3 regions of the Nocardioides sp. DN36 genome follow, and region 1 is predicted to be linked to each of the others. Evidence: predicted binding sites of a transcription regulator. Region 1 holds the regulator's gene; each other region holds the start of a gene.
The links. The regulator LexA, encoded in region 1, represses DNA repair genes until DNA is damaged. The targets are predictions, from matches to a motif close to TCGAACANNTGTTCGA.
Positions count from the first base shown of each region.

Region 1 (9,560 bases):
GAACAGGCCGAGGCCGAGGACCACGAGCAGGGCGAGCGCGAAGACGACGAGCCGGCCGCGACGGGTGAGCCGGACCTGGCCGCCTGCGTGGCCGATCGGGGCCGTGCGGGTCGTCCGGGTGGCGGGCGTGCGCACCACGGTCGGGCGGAAGGTGGTGCTCGCGGTCATCGTGCTCATCGGGACCTCCTGGGGAAGTGGCGGTCAGCCTCGGTCGTCGTGATCGATCTGCTGTCGAACCGATGTCTAACGGGAGCCACCGACAGTCCGTGTGGGACTGGTCTGGACCATCCGGCTTCCATCGAGTCGATCAGGCGTTCGATCGAACATGTGTACGAGGTTAGAGCAGGTGTTCGAACGGCACAAGACCCGTGACGAACATTTGTTCGAACGCGTTCGAGTGCTTGGGGGTGCGCTCGCGCGGGTGCATGGCCCCTACTCCGAGGCGCGATCGTGGAGTGGTTCTCGCGCCTGGCGCGACATGGGACTCCGAGATCTCAGTGGTAGCCGACGAGGACCGGCGTCGCGGTCCGCACCCGCAATCGCTCCGGCGCACCCGGAATCGTGACCGTCCCGTCGACGTCGCGCCACGGCCCGCCGTTGACCCGGAACTGGGCGGAGTACGTCGTGTCCACGCGTGGGCTCACCCCGCCCTTGGCGCGGTAGTCGTGGGTGATCTCCAGGTCCGGGTACGGCGCCCCCGCGCTCGCGCTGGCCAGCTCGTCCCCGTCACCGAACACCCACCGGAACTGGCTCGGCCAGATCTTCAGGTCCACTCGCTGCCCCAGCAGGCGCACCGTGCGCGTGAACGGTTGCTGCTCGGTGTAGAAGTTCGTCTCGAAGTTGACCAGCGTCTCGCCGCCCGGCGGTTGGACCTTCAGGTCGGACTTCGGCAACTCGATCTTCTTCAGCGCTCCCAGCACGACGCCTTGGGTAACAGCCGGCGTCGGAGCGGGCCCGGTCTGAGCCTCGATTGGGTTGCACGTCCCAGTCCAGTTCGTGCCGGAGCAGAAACTCGTCAACAGCCCCGCGTCCACGAATGTCGTCGCCTCGGACGCGATCGCCTCAGAAGGTTGGTCTGCAGAGCCAGGGGCGTTGGACGACTGCCCCGGGAAGTGATGCACGAAGTGGGTGGTCAGGCCGCCAGCATTAGCCGTGACGTTGGCACCTCCATGCGAACCGCTCGAGTCCGCTGTCGCAGCCGAGAAAGGTCCAAGTGCCACGGCCATGGCGAGCAGGGAGGCTCTGACGATCATCGAAGTCTCATCTCGCGCACGATCAAGCCATCAGGCGTCGACTGGATTGCCACTCCTAGATGCTGGACGCCGGCAACGACTGTCTTGACCTGATCACCGTCACCGTTGAACCAGCGCTCGCGCTGAGTGGCAACGTCGACGTTCCAAATTGCTCCAACCCGCTTGGACTCACGAACGAACTCCGAGGACGTGACCTCCCATTTGCCACCCTCGATGTGGCCGCCGCCGAGATACGCACTGTGCAGGTTTTGCTGCAGCGCCTTGCAGCTTTGACAGTTCTCGTCAGAGAGGCTCATAAATGCAGCGGTGTCACCTGTTGAGATCGAATCCGAGACCGAATCGAAGTACGTCCCGATGAACTCGGATTGGGCATCACGAGGCGATGACCCAGACGACTCGCTCGGCGAGGGGGACTCACTCACCGAGGCCGATGCAGACGGAGCCGGAGCCATCTTCGGCTCAGGATCATCCGAGCACCCACCCAGCACCAGGGCAGACGCGAGTCCGAAAGCGAACGCCATCCGAGAGCGATGCACGCGCAGATCCTTCCCCGAGAACCGGCACCCGAAAACCCGAGAACCGAGCGCCGACAAGCACGCTAGTAGAGGTCCAACGAGCGGGGAACCCACACGTCACCGACCTGTGGATGACGAGCCGCGACCACACGGCCGGGCAGTTCGAGCGCCACCCGGCGAGACCGAGCGCGACGAGGAACCAAGAGAGGGCGAACTGCCCTGCTCTCGGGACCGGTCAGGCGGAGCCGGACCGCTTCATCGCCCGCCGCCCCTGCGCGACGAACAGTCCCAGCCCGCGCGCAGCGACCGAGGGCGCGAGCGCCGAGGCCCGGACCACGCCGCCCCGCCAGCCCGGCACCGAGCGCACCACCCGGGAGGTGCCGAGCAGGGAGACCGCGGCCGAGGCGACCTCGTCGACGGTGAGGATCCGTCCGCCGGAGTGCACCAGCGCCGACCCGATCCCTTCCGGGTCCTGGCCGTCCAGCATCGCTGTCTGCACGCCGTCCGGGCAGAGCGCGTGCACGCGCACGCCCCGCGGCGTCTCCACGTCACACGACATGGAGATCGAGACGATCGCGGCCTTGGTGGCGGCGTACACGCTGTAGCCCGGCACCGGCCCGAAGCCCGACAGCGACGCGGTGTTCACGATGTCGCCGCCGCGGGGGCCGAAGGCCTCGAGCGCGGCGCGCATCCCCCACAGCGTGCCCAGGACGTTGACCTCGACCAGCCGCCGCACCGCCTCCTCGGAGAGCGCGGAGAGCGTGCCGTCGTCGCCGACGCCGGCGTTGTTGAACCACGCGGTGAGCTCGCCGTGGCGCGTGGCCTCCGCGGCGGCCGCAGCGTGGGCGGCCGGGTCGCGGACGTCGAGCGCAAGACCGAGCACGGCGCCGATCTCGGCGGCCGTCCGCTCGGCAGCGGGCCCGTCCACGTCGGTGACGACGACGGCGTGGCCACGGGCGACCATCTGCTCGGCGATCCCCCGCCCGATCCCGCGGGCACCTCCGGTGACGACACAGCTCGAGGCAAAGGGCATGGCCGGAGTCAACCAGATGCGTCATGCGCAGACGGCCCGTCCCGGCGTACGTTCCGAAGATGGCCAGCGACCCGCGCGCCGACGCCGTCGAGGTGAACCTCGCGGAGTTCCACCGCGTCCTGGCCACCTCCCCGCTCGTCACGACCGGGACCGACCCCGACGTCACGACGTTCCGGACCGGACTGCCGCACCCGCTCTTCAACGACGTCGTCGGCGCCCGGTTCGCCCCCGGGACCGAGCAGGCACGCGTCGAGGAGACGGCGGCCCCGTTCATCGAGGCCGGGCTCCCGTTCCTGTGGTGGTGCGGCCCGTCCACCTGGTCCGAGGCCCTGGACCGCGCGCTCACCGGGATCGGCGCCCACCGCGAGGACAGTCCGGGCATGCACGTCCCCCTCGTCACCGAGGAGCACGGAGCCGAGACGAGCGCGGTGCCCGGCCTGGAGATCGCGCTCGGCACCGACGCGTCGGACCATGACGTCGCGCGACTCATGTGCGAGGTGTTCGAGATCCCCGGCTCCCTCGCCGCACCTCTCCGGGACTGGCTGACGGTCTTCGACCCGGCCTGCCTGGTGCACGCCGTGGCGAGCCTCGACGGCGAGCCCGTCGGCTGCGGCTCGGTGTGGATCACCGGACGCACGGCGGGCATCTACGACGTCGCGACGCTCCCGCAGGCCCGCAGGCGCGGTGTCGGGTACGCCGTCACGGCCGCCCTGATGCGCGAGGGACGGAGGCGTGGGTGCGACGAGTCGATCCTGGTCGCGAGCAGCATGGGGCGACCGGTCTACGAGCGGCTCGGCTACGTCGAGGTGTGCACCATGCCGCAGTACGTGTGGGCCCCCGACGACGCCTGATCACCCCCGTCACGACCCGCGACACGCCTTCGAACAGATGTTTGAATCACCCAGTCGATTTGGCTAGCGTGGTCCCCACTCGCCCGGGGCGCCCCGGAGCGTCCGCCGCAGAGCCTGGAGGCAGCCGCATGGCCACGAAGAAGTCCGACAAGGTCACCCAGCTTCCCGACGGCCCGCCCGACGCCACCGGCCTCACCCCGCGCCAGCAGCGCGTCCTGACCACGATCAGGAACTCCATCGAGAAGCGCGGCTACCCGCCGAGCATGCGCGAGATCGGCGACGCCGTCGGCCTGACCAGCTCCTCCAGCGTCGCCCACCAGCTCAAGGTGCTCGAGGAGAAGGGCTTCCTCAAGCGCGACCCCAACCGTCCCCGCGCCATCGAGGTGTTCCTGCCCGAGGTGATGGCCGCCCGCCGGTCGATCTCGGCAGCCGACGAGACGATGTACGACGAGACCGGCGTCGGCGACGCCGTGCCCGCGGCGCAGTACGTCCCCGTCCTCGGCCGGATCGCGGCCGGCGGCCCGATCCTCGCCGAGGAGCGGATCGAGGACGTCTTCCCCCTGCCCAAGCAGCTCGTCGGCGACGGCCAGCTCTTCCTGCTCGAGGTCTCCGGCGACTCGATGATCGACGCCGCCATCTGCAACGGCGACTACGTCGTCATCCGCCAGGAGCAGACCGCGCAGAACGGCGAGATCGTGGCGGCGATGATCGACGGCGAGGCGACGGTGAAGACCTTCCAGCGCAAGGACGGCCACGTCTGGCTGCTCCCTCACAACGACGCCTACGAGCCCATCGACGGCACCCACGCGACCATCCTCGGGAAGGTCACCGCGGTCCTGCGGCGAATGTGACCCCGAGGTAATAATGAGCGGGCTTCAGGGGGAGGTCAGGGGCATACTTGATAGCGATGTGCCCTGCCTGACCTGAGAGTGGACCCGTGAGCATCCCGAGCATTCCCGCGATCGTGGGTATCCGTAAGCGATACCCGCGTCTCGTGCGCGGCGTCCTCGAGCTGGCGCTGGTCCTGAGCCTGTGGGTCGCCTACAGCCTCTCGCGCCTCTTCGCCGACGCCGCGATGGGCCCTGCCCTGGCCCGCGCCCACGACCTCCTCCACATCGAGCGGCACCTCGGGATCCACTGGGAGGTGCCCCTCAACCATCTCTTCACCGACAACGACGTCATCGGGCTGATCGGCAGCTACTGGTACGCCACGCTCCACTACGTCGTCACCGCCGCCGTGCTGCTCTGGCTCTACCGGCTCGGCTCGCGCTGCTACATCCCGGCCCGACGGGCGCTCGCGATCGGCACCATCATCGGCCTGGTCGCCTACCTCCTGATGCCGACCGCCCCGCCGCGGTTCATCGAGGGGTACGTCGACGTGCTCAGCCTGCACGCCGCCGACGGCTGGTGGAGCGCGGACGCCTCCGCGCCGCGCGGCCTCGGCGGGCTCACCAACGAGCTGGCCGCGTTCCCGTCGCTGCACGCCGGCTGGGCGCTGTGGGTCGCGATCTCGCTGCAGCGGCACGCCCGCTGGCACTGGCTGCGGGTGCTCGGCTGGCTGTACGCCGCCGGCACCGCCGTCGTCATCGTCGGCACCGGCAACCACTGGGTGATCGACGTGGTCGTCGGCTGGCTGGTCGTGGTCGCCGGGTGGCTGGCCGCGGAAGGCATGCCCGCGCCGGTCGACGACGACGAGCTCGACCGCGAGCTCGACAGCCTGACCGCGACCCAGGGCTCGGCCGCGGCCGCCGCCGACTGACTCTCCCCGACTGGCTGCCCCGCTGACTCCCCGGCGACGCCCGGGTGAACTGACGGTGCTCACACCCCGCGCGCCGTCACCCCCACCCGGTCCCGTGCGTTGAGGACGCGTGAGCACCCCACGCGCCGCCACCCCGAAGCCCCTGCGAGCCCGGCCGCTGCCGCGGCGTACCGTCCTCGCGACCGGCGCCGCCGGCGGCGTCCTCGCCGGCCTCGCGCCGACCGCTGCACCGGCGACCGCGCAGGCCTCCCCGGCCCGGGAGGGTGGTGGCGCGTTCCGGCACGGCGTCGCGTCCGGGGACCCGCTCCCCACCGCCGTGGTCATCTGGACCCGGGTCACGCCCACCCCGGCCAGCACCCCCGGCTCCGGGAGGGGGCCGCGGGTGCGCGTGGCGTGGGAGGTGGCGACCGACGCACAGTTCCGCCACGTCGTGCGCAGCGGCAGCTTCGCCACCGGCCCCGAGCGCGACCACACCGTCAAGGTGGACGTGAAGGGGCTCGACCCCGCCCGGTGGTACCACTACCGGTTCCGCTGGGACGGCCACACCAGCCGGGCCGGGCGCACCCGCACCGCCCCGACACACGACGCCACCCCCGACCACCTGCGCTTCGGTGTCGTCTCCTGCGCGAACCTCCAGGCGGGCTGGTTCAGCGCCTACCGCGGGCTCGCCGCCCGCGACGACCTGCACGCGGTCGTGCACCTCGGCGACTACCTCTACGAGTACGGGCCGGGCGAGTACGGCTACGGCCCGGACGACCGTGACATCCGCAGCCACCAGCCCGCCCACGAGATGGTGTCGCTGGCCGACTACCGCCAGCGGCACGGGCAGTACAAACGCGACCCCGACCTGCAGGACCTGCACGCGAAGTACCCCTGGATCGTCACCTGGGACGACCACGAGACCGCCAACGACGCCTGGCGGGACGGTGCGGAGAACCACACCCCCGGCCACGGCGCCGGCGGCGAGGGCAGCTACCGGGACCGCCGGGCGCGGGCGCACCGCGCGTACGACGAGTGGATGCCCGCCCGGCTCGACGGCAGCGTCCGCGTGGGTGACGGCGACCGGCTCTTCCGCCGGCTCCGGTTCGGCACCCTCGCCGAGCTCAGCATGCTCGACCTGCGCAGCCACCGCGACCGCCAGGTCCAGCCGGTCGCCCCCACCCCGGTGCCCGACCCCGATCCCGCGGTGAGCGACCCGGACCGCACCATCACCGGCCGTCAGCAGATGGACTGGCTCAAGGACTCGCTCTCGCACGACGCCGTGCAGTGGAAGGTCGTCGGCAACCCGGTGATGATCGCGCCGGTGAACTTCGGGGCGATCCCAGACGACCTCGTCGACCCGGTCAACGACGTCACCGGACTGCTGCCGGCCGACGGGGCGCCGTACAACGTCGACCAGTGGGACGGCTACACCGACGACCGGCGCGAGGTCTTCGCGCACATCCGCCGGCACCAGGTCAGCGACGCGCTCTTCATCACCGGCGACATCCACTCCGGCTGGGCCGCCGAGCTGCCGTACGACGCCTCGACCTACCCGCTCGGGGAGTCGGCGGGGGTGGAGTTCGTGTGCACGTCGGTGACCTCCAGCAACCTCAAGGACATCACCGGCTCGCCCGCCCGGACGACCAGCGTGCCGGTCGAGGAGGCGATCAAGGCCAACAACCGGCACGTGAAGTACCTCGACTTCGACAGCCACGGGTTCTCGGTGCTCGACCTGACCGCCGACCGTGCCCAGATGGACTGGTTCGTCATCGGCGACCGGGCCGACCGCGACACCCCGATCACCTGGTCCACCTCGTGGGCGACCCGGACCGGCACCGGACGCGTCGAGGCGGTCGACCGCCCGGTGGGCTCCTGATGTGCGGACCTGAACGACCGTCCGGTGCGTTCGTCGCCGGCCTCGAGCAGGCGCGGGCCGGTCGCCGCACCCTGTTGTCGGCCGGGCTCACCGCCGGCGCGTCCGGGCTGCTGCTCTCGAGCCTGCCCGGCGCCGCGGCTGCGACCACCGGCCGCAGCCGGCACCGCAAGCGGGCCTACGTGCTGGTGGTCGACGGCTGCCGCCCCGACGAGATCGACGGCCTGCTGACCCCGCACCTGCACGCCCTGCGCGAGCGCGGGCTGCGGTTCCCCCGCGCCACCTCACTGCCGGTGATGGAGACGATCCCCAACCACGTGATGATGATGACCGGCGTGCGGCCGGACCGCTCGGGCGTGCCCGCCAACGCGATCTACGACCGCGGGCTCGGCGAGGTCCGGACCATGGACCGGGCCACCGACATCGCGGCGCCCACCGTGATCGGCCGGCTGAACCGGCACGGGCTCACCACCGGCACCGTGCTGAGCAAGGAGTACCTCTACGGCGTCTTCGGCACCCGCGCCACGCACCGCTGGGAGCCGGCGCCGGTCGTGCCCGTCTCCGGGCACGCACCCGACCAGTTCACGATGGACGCCGCCCTCGCCATGGTCGACCGGCTCGACCCCGACTTCATGTTCGTCAATCTCGGCGACATCGACCGGTTCGGCCACGCCGACCTGACCGGGACGACGCTGAAGCTGCAGCGGCGGGCGGCCCTCGCCGACACCGACCACCAGGTCGGGCGGTTCGTGGACATGCTGCGGTCCACCGGTCGCTGGCGGCACTCGATGCTGCTCGTGCTCGCCGACCACTCGATGGACTGGTCGACCCCGGACAAGGTGGTCAGCCTCCAGGCACCGATGGACGCGGACCCGCTGCTCGCCGGTCGCGTGCAGATCGCCGACAACGGCGGCGCGGACCTCCTCTACTGGACCGGCCCCGCCCGCGACCGGGACCGGGCGGTGGACCGGATGCGGGCGATCGCCCACGCCCACCCGGGCGTGCTCACCGCGCACGACCGGCGGGAGCCGAGCCTGCGCCTGGGCCCCGAGGCCGGCGACGTCGTGGTCTACTGCCGCGCCGGCTGGCGCTTCAGCGACCCCGACCCGGTGACCGACAACCCGATCCCGGGCAACCACGGCCACCCCGCCACCCGGCCGATCCCGTTCTTCGTCGCCGGCGGCCACCCGCGGGTCCCCCGCGGGGTCTCCGACCCGGCCCGGGCGCACACCGTCGACGTCGCGCCCACCGTGGCGTCGTTCTTCGGCGTGGGCGCCCCGCGAGGCGGCTGGGACGGGCACGCGCGGCTCTGAGGGACGCGGACGTCATACGAGACGTGGCCTCTAGCCCCCACTTCGTACGACGCTACGGTCCGCGCAGGCTGCCCGTCAGCTCCCGGCGAGCCGGGCCAGGGCCTTGCGGACGACCGCGGGGTCGGTGGTGGTCCACATCGGCGGCAGGCTGGCCTTGAGGAAACCGCCGTACCGCGCCGTCGCGAGCCGCGGGTCGAGCACCGCCACCACGCCCCGGTCGGTGGTGGTGCGGATCAGCCGCCCGGCGCCCTGCGCCATCAGCAGCGCGGCGTGGGTCGCGGCGACCTGCATGAAGCCGTTGCCGCCGGCCTTGTCGGCGGCCTTCTGCCGGGCGCTCATCAGCGGGTCGTCGGGCCGCGGGAACGGGATCCGGTCGATGATCACCAGCTGGCAGGTGTCGCCCGGGACGTCGAGTCCCTGCCAGAGGCTGAGCGTGCCGAACAGGCAGGTGTGGGGGTCGTCCACGAACTGCTTGGCCAGCTCGGGCAGCTGCGCGTCGCCCTGCGCCAGCGTGGTCAGGTGCGGGAGCCGCTCGCGGACCGCCTCCGCGGCCGCCTCGGCGGCGCGCCGGCTCGAGAACAGCCCGAGGGTGCGCCCGTCGGCCGCGTCCACCAGCTCGCAGATCTCGTCGAGCTGGGCCTTGCCGAGGCCGTCGCGACCCGGCGGCGGCAGGTGGCGGGCGACGTAGAGGATCGCCTGCTGCCCGTAGTCGAACGGCGAGCCGACGTCGAGGCCGCGCCAGGGCAGCGCGCTCTCGGAGGTGGCGCCGCCGACCGCCTGGCCGTCGATGATCCGCTCGCTGGGCTTGAGCCCGACGCTGGTCGCCACCGAGCTGAAGTCACCGCCCAGCATCAGGGTCGCCGAGGTGAAGACCACGGTCTTGTCGGTCAGCAGCTTGTCGCGCATCGGGCCCCACACCTGCAGCGGCGCCACGCAGAGGCGCGGCGGGATGCGATCGCCGCCCTCGCTGAGCCACAGCAC
Region 1 is NZ_AP043823.1:3,161,471-3,171,030, forward strand. Features, by position in the region: gene ACZ43H_RS16000 (LysM peptidoglycan-binding domain-containing protein) at 1-177, opposite strand, end outside; gene ACZ43H_RS16005 (hypothetical protein) at 495-920, opposite strand; gene ACZ43H_RS16010 (DUF6318 family protein) at 1,250-1,789, opposite strand; gene ACZ43H_RS16015 (SDR family NAD(P)-dependent oxidoreductase) at 2,004-2,801, opposite strand; gene ACZ43H_RS16020 (GNAT family N-acetyltransferase) at 2,861-3,652, shown strand; gene lexA (transcriptional repressor LexA) at 3,781-4,503, shown strand; gene ACZ43H_RS16030 (phosphatase PAP2 family protein) at 4,590-5,411, shown strand; gene ACZ43H_RS16035 (alkaline phosphatase D family protein) at 5,521-7,269, shown strand; gene ACZ43H_RS16040 (alkaline phosphatase family protein) at 7,269-8,579, shown strand; gene ACZ43H_RS16045 (ATP-dependent DNA helicase) at 8,655-9,560, opposite strand, start outside.

Region 2 (9,560 bases), 2.1 Mb from region 1:
GAGGGACGCTGGTGCAGCGCGCTGCTGGCCGACGGCAACGTCGGCATCGGCGGCGACCCGGTCGCGCTGCTGCGGCGCGTGCGGCAGCTGCTCGACCCGCGCGGCCGGGTGGTGGTCGAGCTCTCCCCGCCGGGCGCGGGCGTGCACTCGATGTGGGCCGTCCTGCACTCCGGGGCGTCCCGGTCCCGCCCGTTCCGCTGGGCGGTGGTGGGCGTCGACGCGATCGCCGAGGTCGCCGCCGCCGCGGGGCTGGCCGTGCAGGGCACCCATGCCTGCGCCGGCCGCTGGTTCGCGGTGCTGGAGGACCCGACATGAGGATCCCCGCCGACTCCGACTTCACCTCGCGGCTGCGCAGCGCGGCCGTCACCGCCCGGGTCGGCCTGTGGCTCGGGATCTGCTTCGGCGTCGCCTTCGTGACCGGGGTGATCAGCCACTACGCGCAGGTCCCCGACCAGCCGGTGCCCTTCCCGACCAGCCCGGCCTGGGGCTACCGGCTCACCCAGGGCCTGCACGTCGTCGCCGGCACCGCCGCCGTGCCGCTGCTGCTGGTGAAGCTGTGGACCGTCTACCCGCGGCTGTTCCTCCGGCCTCCGCGAGGCCTGCGGAAGCTGGCGATCGAGGGCGCCGAGCGGGCGTCGATCGCGGTGCTCGTCGCGGCGGCGATCTTCCAGCTGGCCTCGGGCCTGGCCAACGCCGCCCAGTGGTACCCGTGGGCCTTCTCCTTCCGCGCCACCCACTACGCCGTCGGCTGGGTGGCGATCGGCGCCCTCGTGGTGCACGTCGCGGTCAAGCTCCCGGTGATCCGACAGGCGCTGGGAGCCGACGTGGAGTCCACCGCCCTCGACCGGGCCGGGGCTGTCGAGCCCGGCGCGCTCACCCGGCGCGGCCTGCTGCGCACCACGTGGCTGGCGGGCGGCGTCGCCGTGCTGGCCACCGCCGGCAGCACGGTGCCGCTCCTGCGCCGGGTCTCCGTGCTCGGCGTGCGCTCGGGCGACGGGCCGGGCGGGGTGCCGGTCAACAAGTCCGCCCGCGCCGCCGGCGTCACCGCGACCGCCACCGACCCATCGTACCGCCTCACCGTGGCGTACGCCGACCGCGAGGTCACCCTGGACCGCGCCCGGCTCGAGGCCATGGAGCAGGCCACCCACAGCCTGCCGATCGCGTGCGTCGAGGGGTGGAGCGCCGGCGCGACCTGGACCGGCGTGCGGGTCCGCGACCTGCTCGACCTCGTCGGGGCGCCGCGGGGGAGCGACGTGCTGGTCGTCTCCCTGCAGGAGCACGGCCCCTACCGCCAGACGCTGCTGCAGTCGGGCTTCGCCGACGACGACCGGACCCTACTGGCGCTGCGGTTGCACGGCGAGACCCTGGCGATCGACCACGGCTACCCGTGCCGACTGATCGCGCCCGACCGGCCCGGGGTGCTGCAGACGAAGTGGGTACGCCGGCTGGAGGTGCAGGCGTGACCGCGCGACTGCTCACGGGCACGGTCGGCGTGCTGATCGGTGCGTACGGCGTGTGGTTGCTGCTGAGCCGCCAGGACGCAGGCCGGCTCGGGGACGCCGCGACCTGGCTGGCCGCCGGTGTCGTGCTGCACGACGTGGTGCTCGCACCCCTGGTCCTCGTCCTGGCCGCGATCGCCGTCCGCGCCCTCCCGTGGGCGGCGCGCGGCCCGGCGACGGTCGCGCTCGTCGTGCTCGGCAGCGTGACGCTGCTGGCGGTCCCGGTGCTCGGCCGCTTCGGTGCGCGGGCGGACAACCCGACGCTGCTTGACCGTCCCTACGTCGCCGGCTGGCTGGTCCTTGCCACACTGGTGCTGGTGGCCGCGGTCGTCGCCACCGTGGTGCGCGCTCGACGTGCGGGTGCCGCTCCGAGCCGGGGAAGGAGGCCGCGTGTCGAGGGTCCTCGTCGTTGACGACGACCACACCGTGCGCGAGGTGGTCGTGTCCTACCTGCGCGCCCACGGCCACGACGTGCTCGACGTCGGGGACGGTGAGGCGGCCCTCGTCTCGATGCGGGACGCGCCCGCCGACCTCGTGGTCCTCGACCTGATGCTGCCCGGCATCGACGGGCTCGAGGTGTGCCGACGGCTGCGGGAGACCGGCGACGTGCCGGTGATCATGCTGACCGCGCTCGGCAGCGAGACCGACCGCGTGGTCGGTCTCGAGCTGGGCGCGGACGACTACGTCACCAAGCCGTTCAGTCCCCGCGAGCTGGCGCTGCGGGTCGACTCGGTGCTGCGGCGTACGGAGACGGCTCCGGCCGCGCCCGAGCTGCTCACCGACGGCGACCTGGTCGTCGACGGTGCCCGCCACACCGTGACCCGGGCGGGCAGCCCGCTGGCGCTGACCGCCCGCGAGTTCGACCTGCTGCGCTTCCTGGTCGCCCACCCGGGGGTCGCGTTCTCCCGCGACGACCTGCTCCAACAGGTGTGGGGCTGGTCGATCGGGGACAGGTCGACGGTGACCGTGCACGTGCGGCGGCTGCGCGAGAAGGTCGAGCGCGACCCCACGAGGCCCGAGCGCCTGCTCACCGTGTGGGGCGTGGGCTATCGCTGGGAGGCTGCCGGATGAGCTCCGACCAGCTGCAGATCGTCCTGGTGTCCGCCGCCAGCGCCGCCGCCGTGGGCGCCGTCGGGCTCGGCGTCGCCTGGCTGCTGCGGCACCGCTCGATCCGCTGGCAGCTCGGGCTGGTGGCGCTGGTCGCGGTGCTGTCGGTGCTGGCGGGCGTCCTGGCCACGTCCGAGCTGATGTTCATCTCCGACCACGACTGGGGCGTGGTGAGCCTGGTCGCCCTGGTCGCCGGCGTCGTCGCGGTGGCGGTCGCGCTCGCGCTCGGCGCAGCCATCGTGCACTGGTCGGCCGCGCTGCGCGAGGAGGCCCGGCGGATGGCGGAGCACGGACGCTTCGTCGCCGGCAGCCGCGGGCCCAGCGAGTTCCAGGCGCTCTCCGAGGAGCTGGCCCGCACCAGCGAGCGTCTCGAGGAGGCGCGCGTCCGGGCGGCCCGGCTCGAGGAGTCGCGGCGCGAGCTGGTCTCGTGGGTCTCGCACGACCTGCGTACGCCGCTCGCCGGGATGCGTGCGATGACCGAGGCGCTCGAGGACGGGCTGGCCGCCGACCCCGCCCGCTACCACCGTCAGATCCGCGCCGAGGTGGACCGCATGGTGCGGATGGTCGACGACCTCTTCGAGCTCTCCCGCATCCACGCCGGGGTGCTGCGGCTCAGCCCCGAGGCGGTGGTGCTCGGCGACCTGGTCAGCGAGGCCATCGCCGGCGCGGACCCGGTGGCACGCGCCAGGCGGGTGCGCCTCGGAGGGACGGTCGAGGAGGGCGTCGAGGTGACCGCCGACCCCGCCGGGCTGTCCCGCGTCGTCTCGAACCTGGTCATGAACGCGATCCGGCACACCCCGGCCGACGGAGTGGTCGAGATCCACGGGCGCGCGGTGGCCGAGGGGGTCGAGCTGAGCGTCGTGGACGGGTGCGGTGGCCTGACCGCCGACGAGATGGCGCGCGTCTTCGACGTCGCCTGGCAGGGGGGAGCGGCGCGCACCCCCGACCCCGACGACTCCTCGCACGCCCGGGGCGCCGGGCTCGGCCTGGCCATCGTCAAGGGCATCGTCGAGGCCCACCGGGGGCAGGTGGAGGTCGAGAACGTCGCCGACGGACCGACCGCTGCCGGCTGCCGGTTCCGGGTGGTGCTCCCACGGGTGCCGGGCGAGTCGTCGCGCGAGCCGGTCGCCGACCCCGCCTGAGCCGTCGTACGCCGCCGCCGGCGGTGCCCTGCCCGGGGGAATAGCCCATTTGGGGGGTTCGCTCGTGCCGGGATCGACGAAGAGTGGAGCCGTGGAGGAACGGGGGTTCTCGGACCACGGCGACGGCACCGACGAGCCGTCGGCGTGGCTGGGCGACCACGCCTACGACGCGTGGACGGACGAGGAGGAGGTCCCGGACGGGGACTACCTCCGGGACGACGCCGTTCCCGCGTCGGCCGGCGACGCTGCCCCGGACGAGGACCTCGAGTGGGGCGACGACTGGGACCAGCTCCTCGACGATGACTGGGTCGAGGCACCCGACGAGGACTGGGTCGAAGCACCCGACGGGGACTGGGCCGAGGGGCCCGGGGAGGTCTGGGTCGAGTCAGCCGACGACGCGCACGGGGCTGCGCGGTGGTGGCTGAGCCCGGCGTTCTTCGCCGGCGCGCTCGCCGGGATGCTGGTCGTGGCCCTGGTCTGGTCGCTCGCCGCCGCGGGGTCCGACGGGGAGTCCCGCGCTCCTGCGAACGCCGCCGCGTCGCGCAGGGACCCGGCGCCGTCAACGACTCCGTCGACCACCCCGACGGACGCCCCGACGACGACCGCCACGACGACAGCTGAGCAGCGGCGCGAGGAGCAGTGCGCCGATGCTGCCGCGGCCCTGCACGGCGCGCTCCGCGCCGCCGCGCCCGCCCTGGACCAGTGGGAGGTGCACGTGGGCGCCATGAACCAGCTCGTCTCCGGCGCCATCAGCCTGCAGCAGGCGACGCAGTTCTGGAACCGGACGCGCGTCGGGGCGCACCAGCGCCTGGCCCGGTTCCGGGCCGCCGACCGGGGCCTCGCCGACCGGGCCGGGGCCTGCGCCCCGGCGGACGGACAGGAGGACGCCTCCGCCGCCCTGCGTTCCTGTGCCCGCGTCGTGGCCCACGACCAGCAGGCGCTGGACGCCGCGCGGACGTCGATCGACACCTGGGAGCACCACGTGCACGACATGGAGATGCTCCGGTCGGGACGTCTCTCACCGACGGCGGCGACGCAGATGTGGCTGGCCAGCTGGAAGCAGGGCGTCCGGGAGCCGGACGCCTACCACGCGACGCTGCACGCCCGGCAGTCCCAGTTGTGCGGCGGCTGACAACGGCGACGCACGCGGCCGAGCCTCGGCACCCGACACGCCCATCACGCCTACGTGAGTCGAACACGTGTTCGGGCTAGGGTGTGTCCACAGGTGACGCGCAGGTCGACGTCGTCCCCAGCAGTCCGGCCCCGGACCGGCACTGTCGGCGGTCCCGTCTAGCGTCTCGCACGACGATGAACACGACGACGACATCCCAGACGAAGCGACCACGACGTGGGGCGGGGAAGCCCCCGAAGGAGAAGAACGACATGGCTGGTGGAGACCGCGACAAGGCTCTCGACACCGCGCTCGCCAACATCGAGCGCCAGTTCGGCAAGGGTTCGGTCATGCGGCTCGGCGACGAGACGCGCGCCCCGCTCGAGATCATCCCGACCGGCTCGATCGCGCTCGACGTGGCGCTCGGGCTCGGCGGTCTGCCCCGCGGCCGCGTGGTGGAGATCTACGGCCCGGAGTCCTCCGGAAAGACGACGGTCGCCCTGCACGCGGTGGCCAACGCCCAGCGTGCCGGCGGCATCGTGGCGTTCATCGACGCCGAGCACGCCCTCGACCCGGAGTACGCGAAGAACCTCGGCGTCGACACCGACGCGCTGCTGGTCTCCCAGCCCGACTCCGGTGAGCAGGCGCTGGAGATCGCCGACATGCTGATCCGCTCCGGTGCGCTCGACCTGATCGTCATCGACTCGGTGGCCGCCCTGGTGCCCCGCGCCGAGATCGAGGGCGAGATGGGTGACAGCCACGTCGGCCTGCAGGCCCGGCTGATGAGCCAGGCGCTGCGCAAGATGACCGGTGCCCTGAACAACTCCAAGACCACCGCGATCTTCATCAACCAGCTGCGCGAGAAGATCGGCGTGATGTTCGGCTCCCCGGAGACCACGACCGGTGGTCGGGCGCTGAAGTTCTACTCCTCGGTCCGCCTCGACGTGCGTCGCATCGAGACGCTCAAGGACGGCACCGACATGGTCGGCAACCGCACCCGCGTCAAGGTCGTCAAGAACAAGGTCGCCCCGCCGTTCAAGCAGGCCGAGTTCGACATCATGTACGGCAAGGGCATCAGCCGCGAGGGTGGCCTGATCGACGTCGGCGTGGAGGCGGGCCTGGTCCGCAAGGCCGGTGCCTGGTACACCTACGAGGGCGACCAGCTCGGCCAGGGCAAGGAGAACGCCCGCAACTTCCTGCGCGACAACCCCGACCTGGCCAACGAGCTCGAGAAGAAGATCCTCGAGAAGCTCGGCGTGGGCCCGACGGTCGACGCCGAGGCCCCCGCCGACCCGCTGGGTGTCGATGACTTCTGAGTCCCGCAGGACCCGTTCGTCGGGCTTCGACGACGATCGGCCCGCGCCCTCGTGGGCCGGAGACGTCACCGCCGGGGTGGACGCGTGGACGCAGCGCGCGGCCACGCCCGCCCCGGCGGATGTCGGGGCCGAGCGGACGTCGTCGCGGCGCGGCGAGCGGCCGGGCCGGCGGCGGGCCGGACGGACGGATCCACCCCCACCCGACCCGAAGGCGGGCGGGCCGGAGGCCGATCCCGAGTCGGTCGCCCGCAAGATCCTGCTGGACCAGCTGACCGGCCAGGCCCGCAGCCGCAAGGAGCTCGGCGACAAGCTCGCGGCCAAGAACGTCCCCGCCGAGATCGCGACCCGGCTGCTCGACCGCTTCGAAGAGGTCGGCCTGGTCGACGACGAGGCGTTCGCCCGGTCGTGGATCGCCAGCCGACAGCCCGGCAAGGGGCTGGCCCGCCGGGCCCTCGCCCAGGAGCTGCGACGCAAGGGTGTCGACGACGAGGTCGCCCGCGAGGCGCTCGACGAGATCGAGCCGGCGGCCGAGGAGGAGGCGGCTCGGGCACTGGTCCGCAAGAAGCTGCGCTCCCTGGCCCGGGTCGACGACACCACCGCCACCCGCCGCCTCGTGGGGATGCTCGCGCGCAAGGGCTACGGCTCGGGCCTGGCCTTCGCGGTGGTCCGCGAGGAGCTCGCGGCGAGCGGTCGCGACCACGATGAGGACCTCCCCGGCCCGGGGCTCTGACAGTGCGGCAGACTCCCGTCATGACCGACCGGGAGACCCTGACCTGGGAGGCGTTCGGCGCCTCCGTGCGCGACCTCGGCCAGCAGGTCGTCGACGACGGCTTCGACCCCGACCTGATCCTCTCGATCGCCCGCGGCGGACTGGCCCTCGGCATGGGCCTCGGCTATGCGCTGGCGGTGAAGAACCTCGCCGTGGTCAACGTCGAGTTCTACACCGGCGAGGACCAGCGGCTCGACATGCCGATCATGCTGCCGCCCACCCCCGACGTGGTGGACCTGTCGGGACTGAAGGTGCTCATCGCCGACGACGTCGCCGACACAGGGCGCACCCTGGAGATCGTCCAGGACTTCTGCGCCGACCACGTGGCCGAGGCCCGCACCGCCGTGGTCTACGAGAAGCCGCGGTCGGTGGTGAAGCCCGACTACGCCTGGCGACGGACGTCGGCCTGGATCGACTTCCCGTGGTCCTCCCAGCCGCCGCTGGTCCAGCGAGCCGGCGGCGCCCCCGCCTGAGGCCGGCCGGGGCCCGAGACGACCGGGCTCGAGTCGATCGCGCCCGAGCCGGACGCTGCTCCTCACCCGCGGATCGGGCCTACGCTCACCCTGTGACCGAGCACATCGGGATGCGTGTCGTCGTCCACGACCGGGGGCACGACCTCGCCGGCGTCGTGCGCGCGGGGGAGTCCTGGGCCGAGGCGGCGAGACGCACGTGCGCGAGCGTGCACGCGGAGCCGGTGCCGGTCGACCTGTCCGGTGAGGTCAAGCACTTCGTCGTCGACCACGACCGCGTGGTGACCACTCGCGCCATGACGCACGGCGATCTGCCCGCCCTGGTCCGCTGGCGGCAGAGCGAGCACGTGCGCCGCTGGTGGGCGTTCGCCGGCGAGCCGACCCGGGAGGCCGTCGAGGCGGAGTACGCGCCGCGGATCGACGGGATGACCCCGACCAGGATGTGGGTCGCGGAGGTCAACGGCAGGTCTGTCGGCTTCGTCCAGGACTACCGCATCGGTGACTACCCGGACTATGCCGCGCTCGGCCCGGACCCGCAGGCGGTGGGGATCGACTACGCCATCGGCGATCCCGCCTGGCTGGGTCGCGGCCTCGGCGTCCGGATCCTGTGGGCCTGGATGCTGCGCGCCCGCCGTCGCTTCTCCGACGCACCCGCCTTCTTCGCGGCGCCCGACCACCGCAACGTCGCCTCGCTGCGGGTGCTGGCGAAGGCGGGGTTCGCGGAGCAGATGAGGTTCGACGAGCAGCACCGCGACGGCAGCGTCGACACGGTGGTGGGCTGCAGCCTCGACGTACGCCGCGTCCTGGCGTGAGTCCCGGGCTCGAGCCGGACCCCTCCGGTGGTCGAGCCGGACACCTCCGGTGGTCGAGCCGCACCCTTCGGCGGTCGAGCCCGTCGAGACCCGCCATGATGGCCCGCATGACCGACGAGTACCCCTTCCGACTGCCCGCGGGTCCGGTGGACCTCACCACCATCGAGACCAACACCTCGCCGGGCTTCAAGGGGGGCAAGAAGAAGGGCAAGGCGGCGCTCTTCGCGCTGGGGGACGAGCTGTCGGACCTCCAGGAACGGCTGTTCGCGGAGGGTCGCTCGGGCTCCGGGCGCCGCCTGCTGCTGGTGCTGCAGGGCATGGACACCTCCGGCAAGGGCGGGGTGCTGCGGCACACGGTCGGCCTCGTCGACCCCCAGGGCGTGCGGATCACCTCCTTCAAGGCGCCGACCGACGAGGAGCGGGAGCACGACTTCCTGTGGCGGGTCCGCCGGGCCCTGCCCGAGCCCGGTTACATCGGCGTCTTCGACCGCTCGCACTACGAGGACGTGCTGATCGGGCGGGTACGCGAGCTGGCCGGGCCCGACGAGATCGAGCGCCGCTACGGCGCGATCAACGACCTCGAGCGTGAGCTCGTCGACAGCGGCACGACCATCGTGAAGTGCATGCTCCACATCTCCGCCGACGAGCAGAAGGAGCGGCTGCTCGCGCGGCTGGGGAAGTCCAGCAAGCACTGGAAGTTCAACCCCGGCGACATCGACGAGCGTGCGCAGTGGCCGCGCTACCGCGAGGCCTACGAGATCGCCCTGGAGCGGACCAACACCGAGCACGCCCCGTGGTTCGTGATCCCGAGCGGCAAGAAGTGGTACCGCAACCTCGCGATCGGCCGGCTCCTGTACGACACGCTGCGCAGGATGGATCCGCAGTGGCCGGTCGCGGACTTCGACGTGCAGGCCGAGACCAAGCGCCTCGTCGACGAGGCACCCATCTCATGAGCACCCCACGAAGCTGCTCGCTGCGCTCACACCTCCGCGGGGACCGCGCATGATCCCCACCGTCTCCGTCACCAGGTACGTCACGCCGTTGCGCGAGGGCGGCAGCCTGCCCGGCATCGTCGAGGCCGACGACCTCGGCACCTACGTCTGCAAGTTCCGGGGCGCCGGCCAGGGGCTGCGCGTGCTCGTCGCCGAGGTGGTCGTCGGCGAGCTGGCGCGCCGCCTCGGGCTGAAGACCCCGCGGCTGGTCGCCCTGGAGCTGGACCCCGAGATCGCGCGCTACGAGGCGGACGAGGAGGTCCAGGACCTGCTCAACGCCAGTGCGGGGCTGAATCTCGGGGTGGACTTCCTGCCGGGCGCCTTCGGGTACGACGGCGACCT
Region 2 is NZ_AP043823.1:1,051,826-1,061,385, forward strand. Features, by position in the region: gene ACZ43H_RS05990 (class I SAM-dependent methyltransferase) at 1-315, shown strand, start outside; gene ACZ43H_RS05995 (molybdopterin-dependent oxidoreductase) at 312-1,463, shown strand; gene ACZ43H_RS06000 (hypothetical protein) at 1,460-1,912, shown strand; gene ACZ43H_RS06005 (response regulator) at 1,890-2,570, shown strand; gene ACZ43H_RS06010 (sensor histidine kinase) at 2,567-3,748, shown strand; gene ACZ43H_RS06015 (hypothetical protein) at 3,840-4,880, shown strand; gene recA (recombinase RecA) at 5,132-6,175, shown strand; gene ACZ43H_RS06025 (regulatory protein RecX) at 6,165-6,905, shown strand; gene ACZ43H_RS06030 (phosphoribosyltransferase) at 6,926-7,417, shown strand; gene ACZ43H_RS06035 (GNAT family N-acetyltransferase) at 7,510-8,226, shown strand; gene ACZ43H_RS06040 (PPK2 family polyphosphate kinase) at 8,334-9,179, shown strand; gene ACZ43H_RS06045 (HipA family kinase) at 9,229-9,560, shown strand, end outside.
Region 2: a site for LexA is predicted at 4,940-4,955, ahead of recA (recombinase RecA). Genes of this name have one in related genera too.

Region 3 (9,560 bases), 1.1 Mb from region 1:
CGCGGCCGGGCGCAAGGACCTCGTCGTGCCCCTCTCCCGGGCGGCGATCGCGGTCGGCGCCGACGGGGTCATCGTGGACGTGCACCCCGATCCGGAGACCGCCCTGTGCGACGGACCGCAGGCGCTGCAGGGCACCGAGCTGCGCGAGCTGGCCCAGGCGGTACGCCGGCTGCCGCCCGTCGTCGGGCGGCTGGACGCGCGCGAGCGGATCCGCGGCTAGGTGTACTCGGCAGGGACGTTGGTGACGGTTCCGTCGCCGGCCGGGCGAGCGGCCCGCGGTGGTCAGACGACCAGCGCGACCCGCCCCGACCCCGACCCTTCCTGCAACCGCCTGACGGCGTCACCGGCCGCGACCAACGGGTAGCTGCGGTCCAGCACCGGGCGGACCTTCCCGGCGACGACGAGGTCGTTGACCGCCTCCAGGGTCTGGGAATCCTCCTTCGCGACGAAGAAGCCCAGACGTTGGCTGACGAACGGCGAGAGCATGGCGGCCGCGAGCTGCCGGTTCATGCCCCCGATCCACCGATCACCCTCTCCGCCGACGATCACCAGACGGCCCCCTCGATTCAGCGCGTGCCGCAGCCGCCTGACCGGAGTGCGGCCGAAGACGTCGATGATGACGTCGTAGCGGCGGTCGCCGGCGGCGAAGTCCTCGCGGGTGTAGTCGATGACGTGGTCGGCGCCCAAGGACGTGGCCACGCCCATGCCCCGGGTGCCGCACACACCGGTGACCTCCGCGCCCAGCGCCTTGGCCGTCTGGACCGCGATGCTCCCCACGGCGCCGGTGGCGCCGACGACCAGCACGTGGTCGCCGGGAACCACGCGAGCGTGGTCACGCACGGCCTGCACGGCGGCGAACGCCGCGTAGGGCAGCACCGCGGCCTCCTCGAAGCTGAGCCCCTGAGGCTTGGTCGCCACCTTGTCCGCCGGAGTCACGACGTACTCCGCGAACGCACCCTTCGCGGCGCCGTAGACCTCGTCCCCGGGCTGGAACCGGGTCACGTCCCTGCCGACCGCCTCGACCCGACCGGCGAAGCTGACGCCGGGCACCTCCTGCCGGGGAGAGCGCAGACCCGTCCCGAGCCGCATGAGGTAGGGCTCCCCCGTCATGAAGTGCAGGGCACCCCTGTCCACCCCGGCGGCAACCACGTGGACGAGGACATCGTGCTCACCCACGTCGGGTCGAGGCACCTCCCCCACTGAGAGCGCGTCCGCCCCGCCGTAGCGGTGCTGCACGATGGCCTTCATCTCGACTCCTTCCCGGGGTGCTGCGTTTCCACCATCGTGATCCGGGTGGGGGTCGCCGTCACGGGGCCTTCGTCACACGGGCCGGCCACGCAGTCCGGGCGCGCTATCGCAAGGGCACCGTCAGGGAGATCGCCGCCATGCCGGGAGCCGCCAGCTCGAGGTACAGCTCATGAGCATCGGCCGGCGGTCGGGGGCGGTAGGACTGGCGCGCATCCCACTCGGTCCCCGTCCCACCGAATCCGCCACCGTCAAGGCCGTACACCGTGCCGAGATCGTCCGTGATCCTGATGGTGATCCGTGCCAGGCGGCCGGCCGGGTCCTCGGGCAGTTCTCCACGAGCCTCCCTGGGCGTGGCAGCCCACCACTCCATTGCCTCGTTGTAGCCCCGGGTGAGCCGGTCGCGCTCGTCGGAACGCACAGCGACCAGGTGCACGTGCACGAAGTTGTCGACGGTCACCCCGACGAGCTCCACATCGACCCCGTCCACGTGACCGATGCGCAACGACTGCTCGGGCTCCCACCGGTGACGGGGCACGCGTTCGACGGTGATCTGGAACGCGTGATCCTCGTCCCCGTAGTCGACGGCGATGACGCCGAGGTCGAGCCGGTCCATGCCATCCAGCCGGCGTGCAGACCGACGTCGGGCCCGCGGCTTCTCGTGCGCCGGGCGGGCGAAGAGCTCGGTGATCACGGCTTCGACGTCCTCGGGCATGACCGGAGCCTAGGGCGCAGGGCGAGCGTTCGCGGCACATCGGCCACGGCCAGGTTGCGGGCGCGTGAGTACGGCGGGCCACGGCTGCGGGTCCGTCGGATCTGTGTCTGCGCTGGTCGGCGGTCGGCCTACGTGCGTCTGGTGAACCTGACGTCTCCGTTGGCCAACCGGTCGGTGGTGAAGCGTTGGTCGTGGGCGCGGTGGTGGTGCCAGTTGCAGAGGAGTACGCCGTCCTTGAGGTCGGTCTTGCCGCCCTTCGCCCAGGGGGTCTCGGCGTGGTGGGCTTCGCACCAGGCGGCGGGGATCTCGCAGCCCTGGGCGCGGCAGCGTCGGTCGCGGATGACCAGGGCCTTGCGTTGCGCGGGTGAGAACAGCCTGCGCGAGCGGCCGAGGTCGAGGATCTCGGAGTCGCCGCCGAGGACGACGGGGATGATCTGGGCGGTGCAGGCGAGCCGGCGGGCCTCGGCGGCGGTGATCCGGTCGCCGGTGGCCAGCCCCGCGGCGCCGAGGCCGGTGGTGAGCTGGTCGAGGTCGATGGTGACCATTACGGTGGTCGCGGTGCCGCCGTGCTGCGGGAGCGCCTGGGTGGGGAGCTGTTCGAGGAGGGTGCAGAACGCCTCCCCGAGCCGGCGCGGGTACGGGAGTTGCTCCACCTCACTGTCACCAGTGTGCTGTTCCTGACGGCGGGGTGCGGAGAGGGACTCGAGGTAGACCTTCAACCGGGACGCGACGTGGTCGGGGACCCTGATCGCGATGTCGGTGGACCCGTCCCCACGCACCCGCATGGTGAGCCGGGTGGTCCGGCGGGCGGCACGCTCCTCGGCCTCCAGCTTCCGCTGCTCCTCGGCGTCGGCGATCTCGGGGGCGAGGACCTCCAACAGGTGCTCGCCGAGCCGTTTCAGTGCCCGGGGACTGAAGTGCGCGGCCTGCTCGACCAGGTGGGCCTCGGCCTTGGCCTTCAGCTCGGGGCCGAGCCGGTCGGGCAGCCCGTCCAGCGCCTTGACGATCACCTGTGCTTGGGCCTGGTTGACGCGGGTGTCCAGGCACGCGGCCTGCAGCTGGGGCCAACGGCGGTCCAACGCCTGCCCCAGCCGGGCCTGGCGCGCCACCGTCGAGTAGTCCGCACACCGGGTGCGTTCGGCCCAGGCGGCGACGTTGCGGTCCCCGGTCGCGACGGCCAGGTCCTCGGCGTTCGCCAACACCCGCGCCTGGATCGCGGCCAGCTGCTCGGCGGCCCGGTCCAGCCATTCCAGGATGACCTCCTTGTCGGCGGCATCGAGGTAGGCGGGGTCGTACTCGGCCAGGAACCCGACCTGCGCGGCGAGCGCGCCGACGTCACCCACCATCGGGTGGATGATCGGGGTCGGGTCAACGGCCATGCCTCATTCTACAACTATCCGAGCATGTTTTCGAGTAAAATCTCTGGGCTGGGGAGACCGCGCGAGTCCCTCCCAACGTGATCCGCTGGGCGGGGTTGTCGAAGCTTCGTCGCTGGCGCTCCTCGCACCTCAACCGCCGAGCCCGGGATGGAGGCCGAGGTGGTCGTCGGCGGCGCCGATCGGCTGGGCGGGGTTTCGAGGCTTCGTCGCTGGCGCTCCTCGCACCTCAACCGCCGAGCCCGGGACGGAGGCCCAGGTGGTCGTCGGCGGCGCCGATCGGCTGGGCGGGTTTCGAGGCTTCGTCGCTGGCGCTCCTCGCACCTCAACCGCCGAGCCCGGGACGGAGGCCGAGGTGGTGGTCGGCGGCACCGATCCGCCGGGCGGGGTTTCGAGGCTTCGTCGCTGGCGCTCCTCGCACCTCAACCGCCGAGCCCGGGACGGAGGCCGAGGTGGTGGTCGGCGGCACCGATCCGCCGGGCGGGGTTTCGAGGCTTCGTCGCTGGCGCTCCTCGCACCTCAACCGCCGAGACGGGACGGAAGCCGGAGGGTCGTGCATCCTGAGCGGGGTTTCGAGGCTTCGTCGCTGGCGCTCCTCGCACCTCAACCACCGGCCCAGGACGGAGGCCGAGGTGGTGGTCGGCGGCACCGATCCGCCGGCGGGGTTTCGAGGCTTCGTCGCTGGCGCTCCTCGCACCTCAACCACCGAGCCGGGACGGAGGCCAAGGTGTCGTCGGCAGCGCCGACCCGTAAGCCGGGCGACGACCGGAGCCGAAGCCGGCGGCACCCGGCGAGCGCCCCTACCACCCGCCCCCGATGCCCGCCCGCGGAGACAGCCGCGGCCCGGGATCAGGCACTCCCCTACGCTGGCCTGCGGACCAGATCGACCGGAGGAGGGTGACGTGGATACGTGCGCGAGCTGCGGGCACGAGCTCGGCGGTGGCCGGTTCTGCACGGCGTGTGGCGCCCAGGCGCAGGAGCCCCGACCCCAGGCTGCGGCCGCGGGCGCCGGGCAGCACCGGGCCGACGTCGCCGAGGACCACGACGAACGCACTCGGCAGATCCCGCGGCTCCAGGTGGACACCCCCGATGACTGGCGCACCGGCACCGCGGAGCGGCCCGCGGTCGACGGCACCACGACCCGTCGGATCCCGCCCGTGCCGACCACGCCACCCCCGACCACAGTCCCCCCGACCACGCCACCCCCGACCACGCCACCCCCGGGCGCAGGACCGGCCGCGCCGCGGCCGACGGGCCCGCCTCCGGCCGGCCCGCGGCCCGCCGGCACGCCCACCGCACCGCCTCCACCTGCGACGGGCGGCGACGGCCCCCGCTTCCCTCTCTTCGCCGACGAGGTGGTCCCGGCCCCCGAGCCGGCCGCCGACCAGCGCCGGCGTGGAGGCCGCGGCTGGCTCCCGTGGGCGGTCGGCGCGGCCGTCCTGGCGCTGGTGGCTGCCCTCGGCGGCTGGCTGCTCCTCGGCGGTGACGACGAGCAGCCCGCGGGCGCCGGCGCGAGGCCGGCCGCCGAGAAGCAGCCCGGTGGCTCCGGGAAGCAGCCCACCCCGACGCCCGACCAACCGTCCGGCGAGCCCGGCGACCTGGCGCGCGAGGCCACCGCGAAGGTGCCCGCGACCGCGCCCCCCAACCAGGACACCAGCGGCAACATGGTCCGTTACGACGCCCGCAACATGCTCGACGGCGTCGCCTCGACCTGCTGGCGGATGGCCGGCGACGGCTCGGGCGAGGAGATCACCTTCGAGCTCCCCGCCGACACCCGGCTGACCGCGGTCGGCATGATCAACGGCTACGCCAAGGTCGCCGCCGACCAGCGCGGCCGCAGCCTGGACTGGTACCACGGCAACCGTCGCGTCCTCACGGTCGAGTGGGCCTTTGACGACGGCACGACCGTCACCCAGGGCCTGCGCGACACCATGCAGATGCAGACCCTGCGCATCGATCCGGTCACCACCCGCACCGTCACGCTGCGGCTGCTCTCGGTCTCCAAGCCGGGCAAGGGCCGCGCGGCGCGCAACTACACCCCGATCAGCGACGTGACGCTGCGGGGCGCGCCCGCCTGAGGGCGGATCCACCTCAGAACGGCGTACGCCGGCCGCGCGCCGCGTGGGTTTGGGCGGGGTGCCCGCGGGATAGCCTTCCGCGCGACACATCTCACCTGTGATGACGGGAAACCCATGCCCACCTGTGCCCACTGCGGCTCCGAGAACCCTGAGACGAGTCGCTTCTGCGGCGGCTGCGGCCAGCCCCTCGGCTCGGACACCCCGACCGCCCCGCTGCAGGCAGCCGCTCCCGCGGCCCCGCCCGCGGCTCCGCCCACGGCTCCTCCCGCGGCTCCGCCCACGGCCCCGATGGCGGCGCCTCCCACGGCGCCCCCGGCCGCGCCGCCCGTCCTGCCCCCGCCGCCGGCTGGTGCGCCGTACGGCGCCCCCCAAGGTGCGCCCCAGACTTCACCCCCGGATCCGGAACAGCGCGCACACCAGGGGCCGACCGCCCCCTCGCTGGCCTCGGTCAACTGGCAGCGGGTCCTCGTCGGCAACTGGCTGGGCGCCGGCCTCACCGCGGCCACGGCTCTCGGCGTCGCGGGCGTGCTCTCCACCCTGCTGGCCCTGATGTCCAAGCCCGAGGACTTCGGTGTCGACAACGGCCTCACGCTGGTGGCGACCTTGCTGGCCGCGACCTTCGGGGCGGACCTCGTCCTCGACCTCGACTTCGGGAACGAGAGCGCGTCCGCGCACCTCGGCATGTTCCCGCTGACGGTCACGATCATCGCGCTCGTGGCTGCGGCGCTGGTCTTCCGCCGGGTCACCAAGCGCTACCAGCGGGTGTCGGACGCGATCGGTGACGCCGCTCGTGCCTCCCTGCTCCTCGGCCTGGCGGTGATGCTGTTCGCGATCGTCTTCCGTGGCGACAACGACAAGCTGGGCGGCGGCTGGGGCGCGGAGCTCGCATCGCGCCAGATCGGGTTCGACGCGAGCTGGGGACCGAGCATCGCAGGCGCGTTCTTCCTGTCCTTCCTGGTCCTGCTCGTGACCCTGGTCGCGGTCCTCTACGCGTCGCGGCGTGACTGGTGGCCGGCACCGGTCCAGCGCGTGCACGACTGGACGGCAGCGCCGCTGTACGGCGTCGGCACCATCTTCGCGATGCTGCCCGTGGCCGGCATCGTCGGCCTGCTGCTGCTGATCTTCACCGGCGACACCCTCCACGACAACGACCCCACCGACGACGACCTGTCTGCGGGCATCGCGCTGATCTTCGGACTGATCGCCAGCGGCGGCTTCTGGCTGATCTCGCTCGGCTCGGGGGCGGCGTACGGCGCCACCTCGGACGAGTCCGGCCCCAGCGGCGGTGACAGCAGCGAGCTGCACCACCTCGCGCACTACGCCGAGGACACCCCCGGCCTGTGGGCAGCGCCGGTGGTGATGCTCGTCGTGCTCTTCCTGGCCGCGTTCGCGGTGGCCCGCAAGACCGCGGCGCCGCAGCGCATCCTCGGCAACCTGGGCGTGTTCGTGGCCCTGCTGCTGGTCGCCCTGCCGCTGATGTCGCGCGTCACCTCGGCGCACGCCGGGCTCAGCCTGGAGGAGGAGGACTACCGGGGCAGCTACTTCGTGGGCCAGGTCGGCTGGCAGGCGACCCTGCTGCTCACCCTCTTCGCCCTCGTCTGCGCCGCCCTCGTGGCGCTGATGAGCCGGGCCCTGGACGGCTCCGCCCTGCGCGCGCAGGCCTCGGCACTCGCCGGCCGGATGCAGTCCAACCCCGGTCAGCCCGCCGGTCCTCCCCCGGCCTGGCAGCCGGGCGCCCCGCAGGCCCCGCACCCCCAGGCCCAGCACCCGCAGGCCCAGCACCCCCACCAGGGCTGGGAGCCGCAGCAGCAGCCGGCCCAGCAGGGCTGGCAGCCTGCGACCCAGCCCCCGCCGCCCCCGACCGGGGACCCGGCTCCCGCTCCGGGCACCCCCTGGCCGCAGCCGCACGCGAACCCGCAGTCGCCGCAGCAGCCCACCTGGCCGCCGGCCGACGCCGGACCGGACGACGGCCGCACCCGGATCCGACCGATCACGCCGCCGCCCGGGCAGGAGTGACCCGCACGCGCTGAGCGCGCCGGGGGCAGACTGGCCACGTGCTCGATGCCCTGTCCCCGGCGCGCCGGCGGTTCTTCCTCGTCCTCGCCGCGCTCGTGGTCACCGGGCTGCTCGCGGGTGCTGCGGTCGCCGTGGCGCGCAGCCGGGACGAGCCCGTCCACGCCGTACCCCAGTCCGACCCGGGCCCGGTGCTTCTCGTGCCCGGCTACGGCGGCTCCACGGACGGCCTGGAGGTGCTGGCTGCCCGCCTGCGGGACGCCGGACGCGACGTCACCATCGTGCCCGCCATCGACGGGGGCACGGGTGACCTGCAGGCCCAGGCCCGAGCGCTCGCCGACGCCGCCGCGGGCGTGCTCGCCCGCTCGGGCGCCGGGTCCGTCGACGTGGTGGGCTACTCCGCCGGCGGCGTCGTGGTGCGGCTCTGGGTCGCAGAGGAGGGCGGGGGCGAGGTCGTGCGCCGCGCGGTCACGCTGGCCTCCCCCCACCACGGCACCGACATCGCCGCGCTCGGCGGGGACCTCGCGCCGGACGCGTGCCCCGCGGCCTGCCAGCAGCTGGCGCCCGACAGCGACCTGATGCGCCGGCTGGCGACCGAGGACGAGACCCCACCGGGACCCGAGTGGGTGTCGATCTGGACGATCGACGACCAGGTGGTGGTGCCACCAGAGTCCGGCCGCCTCGACGGATCCGTGGCGTTCTCGGTCCAGTCGGTCTGCCGCGAGACGCTGGCCCACGGGGACGTGCCGAGCGACCCGACCGTCGACGCGATGGTCGTCCTCGAGCTCGGCACGGACCTGCCCGAGGTCCCCGGCCCGGGCGTCTGCCGCGGCCAGGCGACCGACCAGGGCTAGTCGGTGACGTCCTTGGTCGCGAAGTTCGCCCACCCCGCGGCGAGGAAGACCACGACGTACACCCCCTGCAGGGCAACCCCGCGCACCACGTCGCGCCACAGGATGGGGTCGCGGAACAGGTCGACGAAGGCCAGCCAGTAACGGGTCGGCAGCCACGGCCGCAGCGCCTCGGCCGCGTCCAGCGTGAGCAGGATCGTGGACGCGATGAGCACGGCCAGCGTGCCCAGCGCAGCCCCCAGCGGCGACTCGGTGACCGTGGAGAGGAACAGCGCGATCGCGGCCACGCCCAGCATGCAGAGCATGGCGTAGGCCAGGGCCAGGCCGGTGCGCACCAGCAGCTCCTGGGTGGAGAGCGAGGTGCCCGACACGCTGGTGGTCGCCGCCGCGACGTCGCCCCGGCCGAGCAACGTCGTGCCGACGACGTACGCCGTCACGGCCACCACGAGCACGGTGAGGACCACGAACGCCATCACGCTCACCAGCTTGGCGACCAGCAGCCGGGTGCGCCCGACCGGCCGGACCAGCACGTAGCGCAGCGTGCCGGCCTGCGCCTCCCCCGCGATCGCCTCCCCGGCCGTGATCGCCACCGCGATGGGCAGGAACAGCGGGAGCACGATCCCGAGCGCGGCCAGCGGGTAGAGGCTGCCGTCGGTGAGCACGGCGGACAGGAACGCCGGCCCCGTCCCCGGACGCGGCCCCAGGTCGGTGACGGCGAGGAGGACCGCCACCAGCGTCGGCAGGGCGTCGATGAGCGCGATCGTCACCCAGGTGCGCCGGCTCAGCACCAGCTTGCGCAGCTCGACGGCGATCACCGGTCCGGCCCCCCGCCCTCGCGCCCACTGCGCTCGCGGGCCCGGTCCCCGCTCGGTCCCGTCGCCGCCAGCACGACCTCCTCGAGGGTCCGCCGCTCCGGCGCCAGCCCTTCGACCCTGATGCCCGCCTGCACCAGCCGGGTGTTGAGCGCGGCGACGTCCTCCACCCGGACCAGCAGCCGGTGGCCGTCCTGGTGCTCCACCCGGCCGTCCAGGAGGCCGCGGACCCGGTCGGCGTCCGGCGTGTGCACGACCACGCGCCCCGTCGGCCGGCGCAGCACATCGAGCTGCTCCTGGAGCACCATCCGGCCACCGTCGAGCACGCCCACGCGCGTGCACATCTGCTCGATCTCGGCGAGCAGGTGGCTCGAGAGGAAGACGGTCGTGCCGGCCGCGTTCAGCTCCAGGAGCAGGTCGCGGATCTCGTGGATGCCCTGGGGGTCCAGCCCGTTCGTGGGCTCGTCCAG
Region 3 is NZ_AP043823.1:2,089,529-2,099,088, forward strand. Features, by position in the region: gene aroF (3-deoxy-7-phosphoheptulonate synthase) at 1-220, shown strand, start outside; gene ACZ43H_RS10905 (NAD(P)-dependent alcohol dehydrogenase) at 283-1,248, opposite strand; gene ACZ43H_RS10910 (hypothetical protein) at 1,352-1,960, opposite strand; gene ACZ43H_RS10915 (HNH endonuclease signature motif containing protein) at 2,089-3,339, opposite strand; gene ACZ43H_RS10920 (NADase-type glycan-binding domain-containing protein) at 4,239-5,414, shown strand; gene ACZ43H_RS10925 (zinc-ribbon domain-containing protein) at 5,529-7,430, shown strand; gene ACZ43H_RS10930 (lipase family alpha/beta hydrolase) at 7,469-8,281, shown strand; gene ACZ43H_RS10935 (ABC transporter permease) at 8,278-9,093, opposite strand; gene ACZ43H_RS10940 (ABC transporter ATP-binding protein) at 9,090-9,560, opposite strand, start outside.
Region 3: a site for LexA is predicted at 3,358-3,373, ahead of ACZ43H_RS10915 (HNH endonuclease signature motif containing protein). Genes of this name have one in related genera too.